DNA from 4 places in the Shinella zoogloeoides genome. Region 4 is predicted to be linked to each of the others. Evidence: riboswitches for the same ligand, from Rfam matches in the RefSeq annotation. Region 4 holds a riboswitch; each other region holds the start of a gene.

Evidence for each region. A riboswitch is a leader RNA that binds a small molecule or an ion and turns the genes downstream of it on or off. The one in region 4 is predicted to bind cobalamin.
Region 1: linked by a shared signal. The riboswitch ahead of Q9316_RS18040 (hypothetical protein) and the one ahead of bluB (5,6-dimethylbenzimidazole synthase) in region 4 are both predicted to bind cobalamin.
Region 2: linked by a shared signal. The riboswitch ahead of Q9316_RS15455 (aromatic ring-hydroxylating oxygenase subunit alpha) and the one ahead of bluB (5,6-dimethylbenzimidazole synthase) in region 4 are both predicted to bind cobalamin.
Region 3: linked by a shared signal. The riboswitch ahead of Q9316_RS10760 (CbtB domain-containing protein) and the one ahead of bluB (5,6-dimethylbenzimidazole synthase) in region 4 are both predicted to bind cobalamin.

Annotation. Positions count from the first base shown of each region.
Region 1 is NZ_CP132311.1:3,458,106-3,462,310, reverse strand. Features, by position in the region: gene Q9316_RS18050 (GH36-type glycosyl hydrolase domain-containing protein) at 1-1,281, opposite strand, end outside; gene Q9316_RS18045 (hypothetical protein) at 1,304-1,486, shown strand; cobalamin riboswitch at 1,701-1,918, shown strand; gene Q9316_RS18040 (hypothetical protein) at 2,019-2,234, shown strand; gene metH (methionine synthase) at 2,320-4,205, shown strand, end outside.
Region 2 is NZ_CP132311.1:2,936,186-2,940,390, reverse strand. Features, by position in the region: gene Q9316_RS15470 (L-threonylcarbamoyladenylate synthase) at 1-54, opposite strand, end outside; gene Q9316_RS15465 (GGDEF domain-containing protein) at 207-1,256, shown strand; gene Q9316_RS15460 (DUF6656 family protein) at 1,264-1,869, opposite strand; cobalamin riboswitch at 2,180-2,376, shown strand; gene Q9316_RS15455 (aromatic ring-hydroxylating oxygenase subunit alpha) at 2,485-3,729, shown strand; gene Q9316_RS15450 (hybrid-cluster NAD(P)-dependent oxidoreductase) at 3,731-4,205, shown strand, end outside.
Region 3 is NZ_CP132311.1:1,949,348-1,953,552, reverse strand. Features, by position in the region: gene Q9316_RS10765 (peptidoglycan-binding domain-containing protein) at 1-1,735, shown strand, start outside; cobalamin riboswitch at 1,814-2,179, shown strand; gene Q9316_RS10760 (CbtB domain-containing protein) at 2,227-2,403, shown strand; gene Q9316_RS10755 (CbtA family protein) at 2,415-3,200, shown strand; gene cobU (bifunctional adenosylcobinamide kinase/adenosylcobinamide-phosphate guanylyltransferase) at 3,202-3,726, shown strand; gene cobW (cobalamin biosynthesis protein CobW) at 3,731-4,205, shown strand, end outside.
Region 4 is NZ_CP132311.1:1,822,043-1,826,247, forward strand. Features, by position in the region: gene Q9316_RS10145 (ABC-F family ATP-binding cassette domain-containing protein) at 1-538, opposite strand, end outside; gene Q9316_RS10150 (DUF2865 domain-containing protein) at 788-1,897, shown strand; gene bluB (5,6-dimethylbenzimidazole synthase) at 1,890-2,588, opposite strand; cobalamin riboswitch at 2,635-2,853, opposite strand; gene Q9316_RS10160 (diguanylate cyclase domain-containing protein) at 2,888-4,205, opposite strand, start outside.

The DNA of each region.
Region 1 (4,205 bases), 1.6 Mb from region 4:
GTAGACCGCGATCATCGCCAGCAGCGTCAGGATGATGTTCGGGCCGGCGATCGCCAGCCAGTCGAGCTTGCGGGTGAGGCGCACGACGCGCTGGACGATCGTCGGGCGGTAGCCGATGCGCTTTTCCAGCAGCTTGCGCTTCTTGCCGACCAGGAAGGCGGCCACATTGGCCTCGTAGTCGAGGTCTTCGACATGCGCGGCGGCATCTTCCGCGGTCATGGCGAGCGCCGTTTCGGTGACTTCCAGCTCGGTCTTGCCGGAGCGCCGGGCGAAGCGTTCGATGGAATTGCGGTATTTGTTGCGCGAGCCGAAATCGAGGTCGCTGTAGTCCGATCCCTGGCGCAGCGCCTCGTCGAGGCGGCTGACGCTTTCGAACCAGACCGGCCATTCCGTATCGTCGATGGTGCGCAGGCTCTTGATGAGCGCGCTCATCGTCACATTGCCGGAGGAAAGCCGGTTGTTCTCGGCGACGATCAGTTCTTCGAGATCGGTGCCGCGGCTTTCGATCTTGCGTTCCAGCCACTGGATCACCGCGCCGGAGGCCTGGAGGCCGTCGCGCAGGCGATAGAGAAGCTGGATCACGAAGGTGTTGTCCTCGGTGAAGCTTTCCATCGAGCGCAGATGCGCGATGCACTTTTCCGGATCGTTGAGGCGGACCAGTTCGTCGGCCACCTCATTGGCCTTGAAGCGCATCTTGCGCGAACGCTCGACGCGGCTGGAAATGCGGCGGAGGTTTTCGAGCAGCACGAAGCGGATGAAGGAAGGCAGCGCCCAGAGCTCGCCGATCTTCAGCGCGTCGAGCTTCTGGAAGCCCTGCACGAAGGCCGTCAGGCTTTCCTCGGTGACGCCGCTGTGGGTATGGGCGACATAGATCCAGGCGAGCGCCAGCGTGCGGGGGATCGGCTGCCCCTCGATCTCCAGGGTCGAGAGCTGGTTGAAGAACCGGCGGGGGAAGTCGCGCCGGACCTCCTGGATCGCCTCTTCGATGACGTAGTAGTTGTCGAGCAGCCATTCGGCCGCCGGCGTGATCTGGGCGCCTGCCTCCACGTCCTTGGCGGTTGCCTGGTAGACGCGGAAGATCTCCTTCTCGTTTTCCTTGTGCCGTGGCCGGAACTCGAACGGCCGGTAGCCCGGCAGGGATGCCGTCTTCTCGCGGGCGAGCGCTTCACCGCACGCGGCCAGCTCCTCCAGCGTCAGATAGGTGGCGCGGATCGAATCGTTATAGTCGATCTGCTTGGCATCGGCGTCGCGCGGAGTATGCGGCGTATTATGAAGGGGCATATTTCTGATTCTGGATCCGGCCATGTTGAACCAACCGGCGACGGCCTTTGCGTCGGAAGGTTTTTTGCGGGCAGGCTTCATCTCGGTGCCGCGTTCAGCCATGACACCGGGCCACGCCGCCAAGGCGTTTCACGGTTCGATATGGCTCAAGCGACACGCTGATGGGCATCCTGGCCGCGTGGTGCATGAAAACGGCATTTTTTAGCCGTAAGGACAGAGACTTGCAACCTGTCAACAGGGCGTGATGGCGCAGCATGGACCCTCATCTGCGGTTTTGGTGAATCGCCCGTCCCTCCCCCAGGGCGAGCCGGCGCATGGTGCCGGCTAAGTGGAAATGCACGGGTCGAAGAAAAGTTCCCGTTTTTTTTGCTCCCCTGTAAATGGCTGTCCGCGCCATTGACTTGGCGGCCCCGCCGCGCCAGTTTGGCGACCGTCAGGGTCTTCCGAGTCGTGTGCGGCTCGGAGGCTAAGAGGGAAGCCGGTGCGATTGCTCCTGACGGAGCAGCAAGACCGGCGCTGCCCCCGCAACTGTGAACGGCGAGTTTCTGTCGCTCGATGCCACTGGTGAGACACCGGGAAGGCGAGACGGACGCTATGACCCGCAAGCCAGGAGACCTGCCCTGACAGTTCGTAACGTCCATGGGCGGGGTGTCCCAATGGTGTGCGTCTGCTTTCGCCTTTCGGCGAAATTCCAGCAGCGTGCGTCCGGCATCCCCCAATTTTCGATTGGGGAAGACATGTTTGCATTCACAGAGAACCAGTCTTCCGGCACCGGCAAGCCGGAATCCGTCTTCATCTCCTGGCTGCTCTGGCAGCCGCGCGGCGCCGACCTTGCGGTCGAGGCTTTGAAGGAGATGAAGAAGCTGTCGCAATACGAGGGCGCCGATCCCGACATCGCGCGCCTCAGGACGCTGTTCGCCTCGCTTGCGGGTGCGGACGGGCCGATTCATTAGGCGCAATCGCATAAACGCATGTTGACATAAAGATATCTTTATGTGACTTCGGTCGTGTTAGTTTGCACACCGGAGGCGCATTGCCATGGCCAACTCCCACCTGGACACCCTGTTCGGCCCCGAACTGCCGCCGCGCGACGGGCGCGAGATCCTCGCGGCGCTCCAGGCCGCGGCGAGGGAGCGCATCCTGGTGCTCGACGGCGCCATGGGCACGGAAATCCAGACGCTGAAACTGGTCGAGGACGATTTCCGGGGGACACGCTTCGGCGACTGCGCCTGCCACCAGCAGGGCAACAACGACCTCCTGACGCTGACCCAGCCGGGCGCGATCGAGGACATCCACTACCGCTATGCGCTGGCGGGCGCCGATATCCTCGAAACCAACACCTTCTCCTCCACCACCATCGCCCAGGCCGACTACGGCATGGAGGACATGGTCTATGAGCTGAACCGCGACGGCGCGCGCCTTGCCCGCCGCGCCGGCCTGCGCGCGCAGGAGAAGGACGGCCGCCGCCGCTTCGTCGCCGGCGCGCTCGGCCCGACGAACCGTACGGCCTCGATCTCGCCCGACGTCAACAATCCCGGCTACCGCGCCGTCACCTTCGACGATCTTCGCATCGCCTATGCCGAACAGGTGCGCGGCCTCATCGACGGCGGAGCGGACATCATCCTCATCGAGACGATCTTCGACACGCTGAACGCCAAGGCGGCGATCTTCGCCACGCGCGAGGTCTTCGAGGAAAAGGGCATCGACCTGCCCGTCATGATCTCGGGCACCATCACCGACCTTTCCGGCCGCACCCTTTCCGGCCAGACGCCGGAGGCCTTCTGGAACTCGGTTCGCCATGCCGATCCGTTCTCCATCGGCCTCAATTGCGCGCTCGGCGCCAACGCCATGCGCGCGCATCTCGCCGAGATCTCCGCTGTCGCCCAGACCTTCGTCTGCGCCTATCCCAATGCCGGCCTGCCGAACGCCTTCGGCCAGTACGACGAGACGCCGGACGAGATGGCCGCCCAGATCGAAGGCTTCATGCGCGACGGACTGGTCAACGTGGTCGGCGGCTGCTGCGGCTCGACGCCGGACCATATCCGCGCCATCGCCGAGGCGGCTTCACGCCATAAGCCGCGCGAAATCCCCGACATCCCGCGCCATATGCGGCTGTCCGGCCTCGAACCCTTCACGCTGACCGAGGCCATTCCCTTCGTGAATGTCGGCGAGCGCACCAATGTCACCGGCTCGGCGAAATTCCGCAAGCTGATCACGGCGGGCGACTATGCGGCCGCCCTCGACGTCGCGCGCGACCAGGTGGCGAACGGTGCGCAGGTCATCGACATCAACATGGACGAGGGGCTGATCGATTCCAGCAGGGCGATGGTGGAATACCTCAACCTCATCGCCGCCGAGCCGGATATCGCCCGCGTGCCCGTGATGATCGACTCCTCGAAATGGGAGGTGATCGAGGCGGGTCTCAAATGCGTGCAGGGCAAGCCGCTGGTCAACTCGATCTCGCTGAAGGAGGGGGAGGAAGCCTTCCTGCACCATGCGAAACTCGTGCGCGCCTATGGCGCGGCCGTCGTCGTCATGGCCTTCGACGAGACCGGCCAGGCCGATACGAAGGCGCGCAAGGTGGAGATCTGCACCCGCGCCTACAAGCTGCTCACCGAGGTCGCCGGCCTTGCGCCTGAAGATATCGTCTTCGACCCGAACATCTTCGCCGTCGCCACCGGCATCGAGGAGCACGACAATTACGGCGTCGACTTCATCGAGGCGACGGCCGAGATCACCGCGAGCCTGCCGCATGCCCATATCTCGGGCGGCGTCTCCAACCTTTCCTTCTCCTTCCGCGGCAACGAGCCGGTGCGCGAGGCGATGCACGCCGTCTTCCTCTACCACGCCATCCAGGCGGGCATGGACATGGGCATCGTCAATGCCGGCCAGCTCGCCGTCTACGACACGATCGAGGCCGACCT
Region 2 (4,205 bases), 1.1 Mb from region 4:
GGCCCGCGCCAGCGCCGCCTCCGCATCCATGCGCGTATCAACGATCTCAGCCATGCCGTCCTTCCGTCTTTCCGGCTTCCATACAGGGCTTTGCCGGCAAATGCCAAGGGCCGCCCGCTTGCCTAAAATTCGAGCGACCGGATTAGACCCACCGAAAGAGCGGCCTGCTAGGAGAGGTTGAACATCCCGCACACAGGTCTCCATTGATGGCGCACAAGAAATCCTCGACGACCGACATCGCCCTGCGGATCGCGACGGCGATGAAGCAGATGGGCATCGACGGCCTGCCGCGCAACTACGAACTGGTCTACGAGGCCTATGCCGGCGGCAATCCGGAGCTGGTGCGCGACTTCATCGCGCTCGGCAAGTACAAGACGCAGGCCGCCCTCGACGAGCTTGGCCGCAAGTACCTGCCGCACCAGCACGAGGCGAGCGTGCTGCAGCGCTCGGCGGGCGCGATCAGCAGCGAGATGAGCAATTTCATGGACCTGCTCAGCCAGGAGCGCTCCTCGCTCAACGATTACGGCCGCCTGATCGGCGAGGCCTCGCAGGTCATCCGCGAGGCCGGCGGCGCGCTCGGCAGCTCGCTCGAAGCCCTGCAGCGGGCGACGGAACTGCGCGTCAGCCACACGGCGGAAATGGCGGAAAAGGTTGCCGCGCAATCGGCCGCGATGGAGGGCATCCAGAAGGAGATGGCGGAATTCGAGGCGACGAAATTCATCGATCCGCCGACGAAGCTCGGCAACCGTCGCGCCTTCAACAAGGCGCTCGCCCGCGTCTACGCCAATCCGGACCTGCCGATGCTGTGCGGCGTGGCCGTCGCCGAGATCGATGCCGAGCGCCGTTTTTCGCCCGGGCAGATCGAGGCGCTGTCCGACCACCTCGTGAGCTTCTACGGCGGCCTCATCCGCCAGGCCTTTCCGGCAAGCGACCTTGCCGTCCGCTTCGATGGCCTGCGCTTCGGCTTCCTCTTCCACACATCGGACGAGAGCGAGGTGACGCGGCTGATCGATCTCCTGCGCGCCGCCTTCCAGACGATGGCGCTGCGCGATCCGCGCACCGGCCGCAATCTCGGCCACCTGACGCTTTCGGCCGGGGTCTGCATGTCGGATCGCGCCGACAGCGCGCTCGACCTTGCCTCGGCCTGCGAGCGCGCGCTTGCCGAAGCCAGGGCAGGGGGAGGAGACGGGGTGGTCGTCTACGGCCGCGGCGACGAGGTGCCGGCGGGCAAGGAATGGATGCTCTACCGGGCCTGACCGGCGGTCACAGCGCGCGGATGATCTTGCGCAGCGCCTCGTTGCGGGCGCCGAGCATCAGCACGTTCTTCATGGCGAGCTTCGGATCGTCGGTGCGGAAGATGACGCCGTTGCCGCGCACCTTGCGGTCGATCTTGAGGCGGCCTTCCTCCTCCGTCGGCGCGATGGCGACGGCGAAATACATGCGCCCGGGCTTCTTGGAAATGCCGGCGAAGAACTGCTCGTCGTCGCCGATCTCGGCGAGGAAATTGGCCATGTAGAAGGCCCATTGCACGTTCTCGAATTCCGCGAAGCGGGATTTGGCCACCGTGATGTGGCAATAGCCGAGATGCGGCGTTTCGGCCAGCGTGCGGTGGAAGATCAGCTTCGGGAACTGGATGGACTGGTGGAAGCCGTTGATGCGGTCATGGGTGACGCTGCCGGCCCGTTCCAGCTTGCGGCCGGTGCGCTCGGCAACCTCCTGGTGGCTGAGATAGCGCTTCTCCGTCGGGCTCCAGCCGAAACTGCGGTCGATGCGGCCGGTGCGCAGGAATTCGGTGTGCACGGCGGCTTTCGGCGGGTTCGCGCGCTTGAAGGCGACGGCATCGTAATATCGGAATTTCGTCTGCTGCACGCCCCGTACTCCATGCTCGCGCCCGGCCCCGCGTCCGGATTGCCGGAAAGTTTATGGAAACGTCGTTAAGCATTCCTTTCCGCCTGCGTCCCCATTCCTGCGGGTCAGGCTTTGTGGTCGCAATATGACAACAGTCGTCCCGTCGAATACATCATGCCGAAGGCGTGGGCGGTCTGCCGAAAAAGAATGCATATCGCCTTGATATGTAAGAAAAGTACAGATGCAAGGTGTTGCTCTTCTGTCGTATTTGACTGTCGTCAAATCATGACGGCGTGTCGCTTTTCGACATGCTGTCGGAGAAGTCTTGCGCTTAGATAAGGACACTCAAGGTGCCGCTCTCGAAAGAGGGCGGAGAATTGGGAAGCCGGTTGAAATCCGGCGCTGCCCCCGCAACGGTGTTGGAGAAGACGCGGCAAAAGCCACTGGACCCAAGGGTCTGGGAAGGCGCTGCGATGGTCCGAAGGGACGCTCCTCAGCCCGGAAACCAGCCTGGAGTATCGATCGTGACTGGCTGCGGCGGGCGGCCGGGAAGCGTGCAACCGGTGCGCCTGCCGCCCGAATGCCGTCTCCTTCCGTGCGCTTCATCCGCAATCTGGATATTTCGAGGACACCGGCATGGACATCAGAAGCGACGTGCTCCGCAAGCTCAAGAACCGGCGCGACGGCTACAGCCTCGAGCAGGCCTTCTACATCGACCCCGATCACTACAAGCTCGACCTGGAGACGATCTGGTATCGCGACTGGCTGTTCATCGGCCATGATTGCGAAATCCCGAAAGCCGGCAACTATTTCACCGTGCAGGTCGGCGACTATCCGGTCGTCATCACCCGCGACCGCTCGGGCATGGTGCGCGCGCTGCACAATTCCTGCCGCCACCGCGGCTCGCGCGTCTGCACCCAGCACAAGGGCTCGTCCGCCAAGCTCGTCTGTCCCTACCACCAGTGGACCTACGAACTCGACGGCTCGCTGCTCTTCGCCCGCCACATGGCGGAGGATTTCGACAGGACGCAGCACAGCCTGAAGCAGATCAACTGCCAGACCGTCGGCGGCTACATCTTCATCTGCCTTGCTGACGAGGCGCCGGATTTTGCGCCCTTCCGCGCCCTGGTCGAGCCCTATCTCGCCCGCCACCGCCTCGGCGAAACCAAGGTCGCCTTCGAAAGCACGATCATCGAGAAGGGCAACTGGAAGCTCGTCTGGGAGAACAACCGCGAGTGCTACCACTGCGCCGCCAACCATCCGGAACTCTGCCGCACCTATCCGGAAGCGCCGAGCGCGACCGGCGTGCAGGGCGCCAAGGATGATCCCGTCATCGCCGAGCATTGGGCGCGTTGCGAGGCCCAGGGCTTGCCGAGCGAATTCAGGATCTCGCCGACCGGCCAGTTCCGCGCCGCGCGCATGCCGCTCATCCAGGATGCCGAGAGCTACACCATGTCCGGCGCGCGCGCCGTCCAGCGACCACTCTCCAACGACGTGCTGGAGAGCCATATCGGCACGCTGCTGCTCTTCCATTATCCGTCGACGTGGAACCACGTTCTCGCCGACCACGCCATCACCTTCCGCGTGCTGCCGCTCGGCCCTGAACTGACGCAGGTCACCACCAAATGGCTGGTCAGCAAGGATGCGGTGGAAGGCGTCGATTACCGTCTCGACGAGCTCACCCATGTCTGGACCGAGACCAACGACCAGGATCGCCGGATCGTCGAGGAAAACGCCTTCGGCATCCGCTCGCCCGCCTACCAGCCAGGCCCCTATTCGCCGGAGGACGAGGGCGGCGTCATGCAGTTCGTCGAATGGTACTGCAACTTCATGATCGAGCGGCTCGACGGCGCCAAGAAGCCGCTTTCGCGGGTGGCATGAGATGACCGCCGCCAGCCACTTCCGTCACTTCGATGGACTCCAGCCATGGAACGATCGCCAGCACTTGCTGGAATGCACCGCCGTGACGGTGGAGACGGCCGACGTGATGACCTTCACCTTCCGCTCGGATCGCGACAACTGGTTCCGGTACCTGCCGGGCCAGTTCGTCACGCTGGAGCTGCCGGTGTCGGAAGACGAGCCGGTCATGCGCACCTACACGCTCTCCTCGACGCCCTCGCGTCCCTTCTCCGTCGCCGTCACGGTGAAGGCGCAGAAGAGTTCGATCGGCACGCGCTGGATGTTCGACAACCTGCGTCCCGGCATGAAGCTGAAGGCGTTCGGGCCGCTCGGCGACTTCTCCTTCGTGCGCTATCCGGCGGAAAAGTACCTCTTCATCTCGGCCGGCTCTGGTATCACGCCGATGATGTCGATGACGCGCTGGATGTCGGACTGCGCGCCGCAGTCGGACGTCGCCT
Region 3 (4,205 bases), 130 kb from region 4:
CGCACGTTTCGTTCTGGCAAGCCTCGTCGGGCTGTCGCTCGTCGCCGGCCTTCCGGCCGCGGCCTTCGCCCAGACGGCCAAGGAAGCCACCAGTGCCGGAAAACGCTGGGAAGAGGAGTTCGCACTCTGGCAGAAGGTCTCCTCGGGCAGCGACCTTGCGCAATATGAAGGCTACCTGAAGGCCTATCCGAACGGCACCTTCGCCTCCATGGCGCGCCTGCGCATCGCCGAACTCCAGGCCGCGGCGAAGACCAGGCCAGCCTCCACCGACGACACGGCCGCCAAGGCCGAGGCGGCGGCCGCCGCCGAAAAGGCCAAGGCCAAGGCCGAGGAGGAGGCGAGGAAGGCGGAAGACGCAAGGAAGGCTGCCGAGGCGGAAAAAACCAGGAGCGAGGAAGCGGCCCGCAAGGCCGCGGAAGCCCGGAAGGCGGAAGAGGCACAGAAGGCTGCCGAAGCAGAGAAGGCGAAGGCCGAGGCGGAAGCGGCGCGCGTGAAGGCGGAAGCGGAGGCAAAGAAGGCGGAGGAAGCCGCTGCCGCCCGCAAGCTCGCCGAGGAAAAGGCGGCTGCCCAAGAAAAGGCGAAGGCCGAGGCCGCAGCAGCGGAAAAGGCGCGTGCCGAAGAGGCCGCCCGGCTCAAGGCCGAAACGGAGAAGAAAGAGGCTGAGGCCCGCAAGCTTGCCGAGGAGCAGGCCTCCGAGGCCGAGCGCCTGAAGGCCGAAGCCCAGGCGGCTGCCGACAAGGCGAAGACGGAAGAGGCCGCGCGCCTGAAAGCCGAGGCGGACCGCAAGAAGGCGGAAGAAGCCGCCGCCGCTGAAAAGGCCCGCGCCGAGCAGGAAGCCACCGCGCGCCGCGAAGCCGAGGCCAAGCGCGCAGAAACGGAAAAGGCGGCCGCTGCCGAAAAGGCGCGGATCGAACAGGAGGCCGCCGCCGCGCGCAAGCTTGCCGAGGAGAAGGCGGCCGAAGTGGAGCGGCTGAAGGCCGAAGCGGCGAAGGCCGCCGCGGATGCCGAGGCCAAGGCCGCGGAAGCCGCCCGCCTTGCCAAGGAAGCGGAAAAGCGCGCGGCAGAAGCCGCGGCGGCGAAGAAGGCGGCCGAAGGCGGGCAGGCTGCGACCCGCGAGGCCGAGAAGGACGAGAGCGGCCTTGCCGCCGGGAAGGCGGATGCGGCCAAGCGCGAGGAAGAGGCCTTCCAGAAGGCCGTGCTCGAAGGGTCGGAAAAGGCTTTCCGCGCCTATATCTTCGAATATCCTGACGGCCGCTTCGTTGCGGATGCCCGCGAACGTCTTGCCGCATTGGCGAACACCGCCCGCCAGGAGGTCCAGCCGAAGCAGGAGACCGTGGAGACCGAGCGCAATGTCGTCGAAGAGCCCGTCGTCGATCCGCGCGAAGCCTATCTGGGCCGTTCGACCCGCGCCCAGGCACAGCGCTGGCTGAGCGTGCTCGGCTACAACACCTACGGCGCCGACGGCGTCTTCGGCCCGCGCACCCGCGCGGCGATTTCTGCCTGGCAGGGGGCTTCCGGCTACCGCGCCGACGGCTACCTGTCGCGCCAGCAGTTCCGCTCGCTGCGGCAGGCCGCGCGATATGCCGAAGCCCGGCAACCGCGCCAGCGCCGCTACCAGCAGCGGGACTACGACGTGCTGGAGGGGCCGGTCGACGGTTATTACGACGAGCCGTATTACGGCGACGACGGCTATTACAACGACCGCGGCGGCGTGGTGATCATTCCCGGCTATTGAAATTGCGACGGCCGGACGGCGGTTTCAGCACAGGTGATGCCGCTGCCGGTCAATTGACTTGTCAGGGCCGGAAGCATAATCATCGGGATATTGGATGGTTCCCGGATCCGGAAACGGATCGGGGAGTAAATGGGAATGTGACGCGGCGGACCCAACCAGGGCGCTGCAATCACGGCCGACCCCGCGACTGTAGAGTGGCGAGGGACGCCTATCCGGCGGAAGGACATGCGTGCAAGCGAGGCAATGGTGCCCGCGACCGCGCCTCGAAGACCGGCCGGAAAAGCCACTGGGTGGCATCGCGATAAGCCAAGGCTGGACGCCTCTTTTTCTACGAATCGTCCGTCTTTCGCGATGCTAGGGCCCGGGAAGGCGAGGGTGACCCGCAGGCGTTGAACAACGCCGGACGCCGCGAGCCAGGAGACCTGCCAGACAATGAGGGCATATCGCCCGACCTGGGGAGGGGCTTCCCCAACGCCTGCACGGAGGTTGTCATGGCTGTTTCTACCACGTCTTCTGTTACCCTTTCCGCAAACGACCGCCTCGTTGCCGGCGTTTTCGCGCTGCTGCTCGGCGCCTTCCTCGTGTTCGGCGCCGGCCTTGCGAATTCGGCCGTGCTGCACGATACGGCGCACGATACCCGTCACTCCTACGGCTTTCCCTGCCACTAAGGAGCTTTGACATGATCGTTCGTTATCTCCTGGCCGCCCTGGTGGCCGGGCTGTTCTCCGGCGTCCTCATGACGGCCGCCCAGGAGGCGCGAGTCGTGCCGCTCATCCTGCACGCCGAAGAGTTCGAGGGCGAGGAAGCCGCGCCGGCCGCCGACGGCACCACGCCGACGACCGAGGGCGCCGCCCAGACACAGGAGCATTCCTCGCTCGGCGCGGCCATTCTCGATGTCGCCTCCTACCTGTCGCCCGTTTCCGTCGCCTATGCCCATGAGGGCGAGGAGCACGAGGAGGGCGGCATCATGTTCGGCATGAGCCGGTTCTCCGGCACGCTGCTGGCAAACCTCGTGACGGGTACCGGCTTTGCGCTGCTGCTCGCAGGCTTCAGCCTCGTCTCCGGCCATCCGATCACGGTCGCGAACGGTGCGCTCTGGGGCGCTGCCGGCTGGCTTGCCGTGCACATGCTGCCGGCCATCGGCCTGCCGCCGGAACTTCCGGGTTTCCCGGCAGCCGATCTCGGCGACCGCCAGGTCTGGTGGATCGCGACCGTCATTCTCTCGGCGGCGGGTCTCTACCTGCTGTTCCTCAAGCAGAACATCGTCGCCAAGATCGCCGGCCTCGTGCTGATTGCGGCGCCGCAGGTCTACGGCGCGCCGCAGCCGGGCGACATTTCCAGCAACGTTCCGGCCGTTCTCGGTGCGGAATTCGCCGTCGCCGCGCTAGCAACGACGCTGTTCTTCTGGATCGTGCTCGGCCTTTCGCTGGGTTTTGCCAACGAGAAGATCGCCAAGGCGGCCTGATATGACAGTGACATCGCCCGGAGCCGTCCTGGTTCTGGGCGGTGCGCGTTCCGGAAAATCCGCTTTTGCCGAGAGGCTGGTCGCCGAGACCGGCCTCTCGCGTCATTATATCGCCACCGGCCGCGCGTGGGATGACGAGATGCGCGCGCGCATCGCAAAGCATCGGGAAGACCGCGGAAAAGGCTGGGAAACGCACGAGGAGCCGCTTGCGCTCGCCGCGCGCATTGCCGATGTGACGCGCAAGGACCGTGCGGTCCTCATCGATTGCCTGACGCTCTGGCTCACCAACCTGATGCTGGAGGAGCGGGACATCGCTGCCGAATTCGCCGGTCTCCTCGAGGCCATAAGAACCGCGCCCGGCCGGCTGGTCTTCGTGTCGAACGAGGTCGGCCTCGGCATCGTGCCGGAAAACCGCATGGCACGCGAATTCCGCGACCATGCCGGGCGGCTCCACCAGCAGGTGGCCGCCCTCGTGCCAGAAGTCTATTTCGTCGCGGCCGGACTGCCGCTGAAAATGAAGGGTTGAGCCAATGCTGCAACAGAAGATCCCCGCCACCGTCATCACCGGCTTCCTCGGCGCGGGCAAGACGACGATGATCCGCAACCTCCTGCAGAATGCCGGTGGAAAGCGCATCGCGCTCATCATCAACGAGTTCGGCGATCTCGGCGTCGACGGCGACGTGCTGAAGGGCTGCGGCGCGGAAGCCTGCACTGAGGACGATATCATCGAGCTCACCAACGGCTGCATCTGCTGCACCGTCGCCGACGACTTCATCCCGACCATGGCGAAGCTGCTGGAACGCGAGAACCGTCCGGACCATATCGTCATCGAGACCTCCGGCCTTGCCCTGCCGCAGCCGCTCGTCGCCGCCTTCAACTGGCCGGAGATCAAGACCCAGGTGACGGTCGACGGTGTCATCACTGTGGTCGACAGTGCCGCCGTCGCCGCCGGCCGCTTTGCCGACGACCACGACAAGGTCGATGCGCTGCGCGTCGAAGACGAGA
Region 4 (4,205 bases):
TGTCGATGACCGCCCGCCGTCCGTCCCGGTCGAGATTGTTCGTCGGCTCGTCCAGCAGCAGAAAATCCGGCTCGCGGAAGATCAGCGCCGCGAGCGCGGCCCGCGTGCGCTGGCCGCCGGAGAGCGCCGAAAGCGGCGTGTCCGGCTCCGCCTCAAGCCCGACGCGGGCGAGCGCGGCGGCAAGCCGCGCCTCCAGCGTCCAGTCGGCATCGGCAAGATCGTCGGCGTCCGCCTCGCCGCGCGCGGCACGGCCGAGAAGCGCAAGCGCCTCGACGATGCCGAACAGGCTGGCGACGGTCTCCTCTGGTCCGACTTGCACGCTCTGGCGCAGGAAGCCGAGCGTCCCGTCGACGGTTACGGTGCCCGCCTGCGGCGTCAGATCGCCGGTGACGAGCCTGAGCAGCGTCGTCTTGCCGACGCCGTTGCGTCCGACAAGCCCGGCGCGCTCGGAGCCGAAGCTCAGGTCGAGATTGGAAAGGAGCGTGTGCCCGTCAGGCGTGGACCAGGTGATTTTGGAAAAGGTGATGGAATGCGGCATGGATACGGATTTCCCCGATGACAAAACGAAGTCGATTTGTGGTCGGGTTGAAATCCATTGCGCACCATCCGGTCTGCATTGACGATGGCCGTTATCTAGGCCCGAACGGTGGCCGTTGCAAGGCAAGCGAGGGCCGGCACGTTAATCACAAATGCGGGAGCACGTTGCGCTTGCATCCATGCGGCCTATGATAGGGCCTTCGAGACCGGCCTTGGGCCGACAGTTCTAGATTTTCAGGGATCGACGGATTTGAAGAGACGCGCCCGTCTTCTGTTCGCCATTGCAGCCACTCTGCCGCTCCTTCTCACCGGTGGAACGGCGGCGGCGAATATGTGCGCGCGCATCCAGATCGAGCTGGCGAACATGCCGAAAGTCGTGGTGGATACGGCGAGCGCCCGCAAATATGCCGGCGCCATCGCACGCCAGAACATCCAGTTGCGCAAGGCGAAGAGCGACCAGCGCCGCCTCGGCTGCTCCAGCGGCAGCATCATCGTCGTCGGCGGTGCCAATGCCGAGGCCTGCGCGACGCTCTCCTCCGTCGTCGGCAAGATGGAGCGCAACCTCCAGATCCTCGACAAGAAACGGCGTGAGTTTGCCGGCGGCGTGTCTTCCCAGGGCCGGCGCAACGTCCTTCTCGCGGCGCTCGAGACCAACGGCTGCAACGACCAGCCGCAGGTCATGCCCGTCGCCGCGACCGAAACCCTGCGCACGCTGGACGAGACGCGCACCCTGCCGCTCGGCACGGCGCCGGATGGCAGCGACAGGCTGCAATTGCGCTCGCTCGGCGGCAATTCGGGCCATGGCAACCTGCGCACCGTCTGCGTTCGCACCTGCGACGGCGGCTTCTTCCCGATATCCTCGGGCGCCACGCCGCTCGATTTTCGCCGGGACCAGAAGGTCTGCGCAATGATGTGCCCGCAAACCGAGACCGAACTGTTCTACCAGTCGATGACCCACGGTCAGGAGACGGAGCAGATGACCTCCACGGTCACCGGCCGGCCCTATTACGAACTGACGAACGCCTTCTCCTATCGCACGCGCGAGCGTTCCAAGCAGGACGCCTGCGGCTGCGACCTCTCCGCCTACTATCAGGAGATGATCAAGCGCGAGAAGGCCGCCAGGGGCGAAAGCACCGAGACGGCCAGCACCGGCGAGACCGACGCGGAAGAGGACGGCTCCGTCACCACCATCCGTACACTGCCGAAGAAGGAGGAGATCGAGGTCAGGGCGCCCGCCAAGATCGAGGAACGCCTCTACGACCCCACCAAGAGCAAGGTGCGCACGGTCGGCCCGCTCTTCCTGCCGGAAAACTCGTCCGCCATCGATCTCGGCCGCCCGGCGGATGCCGGCGTCAACTGACGCCCGCCCCGTCCTCCGGCCAGCGCTCCTCGAACACCAGATCTTCCAGCGGCAGGCGCTGCCGCCAGCCCTTCAGCGCCAGTTCCGGCTCACGATAAAGCTGATCGACGAAGCCGACGCACAGCCATGCGACGATCTCGACATGCTGCGGAATGCCGAGGATCTGCCGGATATCGCTGTCATGGAAGATGCTGACCCAGCCGACGCCAACCCCTTCCGCGCGTGCCGCTAGCCAGAGGTTCTGCACCGCGCAGACCGTGGAATAGACGTCCATGCGCGGATTGTGCGTGCGGCCCAGCACAACGTCGCCGCCACGCGTCGGATCGCAGGTCACGCAGATCGACAGCGGCGCCTTCAGGATGCCCTCGAGCTTCAGCGCCCGATACTGTGCCTGCCGCTCGCCCTCGAACATGCCGGCCGCCTCGGCATTGGCCTTCAGAAAGGCCGCATGCACCGCGCGGCGGGTCTCTTCGCCGCGCACCAGCAGGAAATTCCACGGCTGCATGAATCCCACCGACGGCGCGCTGTGCGCGGCATTGAGCAGGCGGCCGACGAGATCGTCCGGCAGAGGCTCGGGCAGGAACTGGTCGCGCACGTCGCGGCGCGTTTCGATGGCGCGGTAGACGGCCTGCCTCTCCTCGTGCGGAAAGGCGCCCGCCCGGACCAGATGGTCCAAGGGTTCGGTTCGCATCGTCATCTCCCCAACAATGCGTACAACCTGCCGCCGTCCGCGCGGGTTCGGTCTATCTCGCCAGGCCGGTCTTCTGACTTCGGGTCGCGCGGCAAGCACCTGCCTTCCCGGTTGAACAACCAGTGGCAAAAGCCTGAATCGATTCAAGCTTTTAAAGGCGCAAGCCATCCCCGTCACAGCGTTGGGCACGTTCCGGACCTGGGGCTTTCCCGCACCGGATTCCCGATTCTCCCGCAAGGCGGGCACCTGACGAGGAGGATATGCTCACGGCTTCCCGATGCGATCAAGCCCGGAAGCGTCTACGCCGCGCGAATGCTGCCAGGTTGCAAAAACTCCGCGCTGGCGACGTCGCCGGCATGGACCGCGCGGTTGCGCCCGCCGTTCTTGGCCGAATAGAGCGCGGCATCCGCCTTCACCATGACATCGTGCACCGATTTGCCATGGTCGGGGAACTGCGCGATGCCGGCGCTGCCGCCGATCACGAGAAGCTGCCCGTCATAGGCGATCGGCACCTGCGTATCGAGCACGAGGCTGTTCGCCAGTTCCAGAAGGCCCTCGCGTTCATGCGCACCCTTGAGCAGGATGCAGAACTCGTCGCCGCCGAGCCGCGCCACGCAGCCGCGCGGGCCGACGCGGTCGGAGAAGCGCCGGGCCACCGCCAGGAGCACGGCATCGCCCGCCGCATGGCCATGGCGGTCATTGACCGCCTTGAACCTGTCGAGGTCGAGCGCGAGGATCGCGAAGGGCGCATTGTCGCCCCTGCTTATGGCGCGCGAGACCTCTTCGTCGAAGCCGCTGCGATTCTTCAGTCCGGTCAAAGGATCGTGCCGCGCGAGAAACGCGTTCTTTCCCTCGCTGCGCTGAAGGGCCTTCACCAGCGTTGAGAAGCGCATGGTGACGAACAGCATGACCCCGGCAAAGACCAGTACGAACATGGCGATCTGCGGCAGCGCCGATTGCCAGACGAAGGAACCCGGCATGTTCGGCCGCCAGGACGCGACCATGGGATTGTAGGCATCGCCGCCGACCGGCGTCATCACGAGGCCCGGCTCCTCGGTCACGATCGGCGTGAAGCCGAGGCCGTGCACGCCGAGCCGTCGCTCCGAATTCGCCAGCATCTTCTGCGAGACCGGCTTGACGGTGATGAGGAGCGTCGGCTCCCGCCGGTTCGCGGGAATGTAAAGCGTCTTCGGGATGACGGCCTGCACCACGACGATGCTCATCACCCGGTCGATCAGCCGCATGCCGGAGACGTGGATTTCGGGAAGCGCCGGCGTCAGGAGGTCGGGATCCTCCTTGGCACCCGCGACCTGCCAGCCGCCGCGATCGGGCGACAGCGCCTCGTAATAGGCGCGCTCGGCCTTGCGGGTTAGGTCGCTCACCCAATGCAGCTTTTCGCGCGCCTTGCGGTCGGAGACCTTTTCGCCGCGATGCACGCCAAGAATTTTCTCGCCGTCGAGCGAGGTGAAGATCATCCAGGAGAAACCGAAATCGGACCACATCCAGTCGCGCAACTGGTCGCGCACGAAGGAATCGCCCGGCATGCCCTCGGCCAGTTCGTTGAAGCTCCTGTCCCAGAAGGAAAGCTGGCTCTGGTATTGCACCACCTGGTCGATC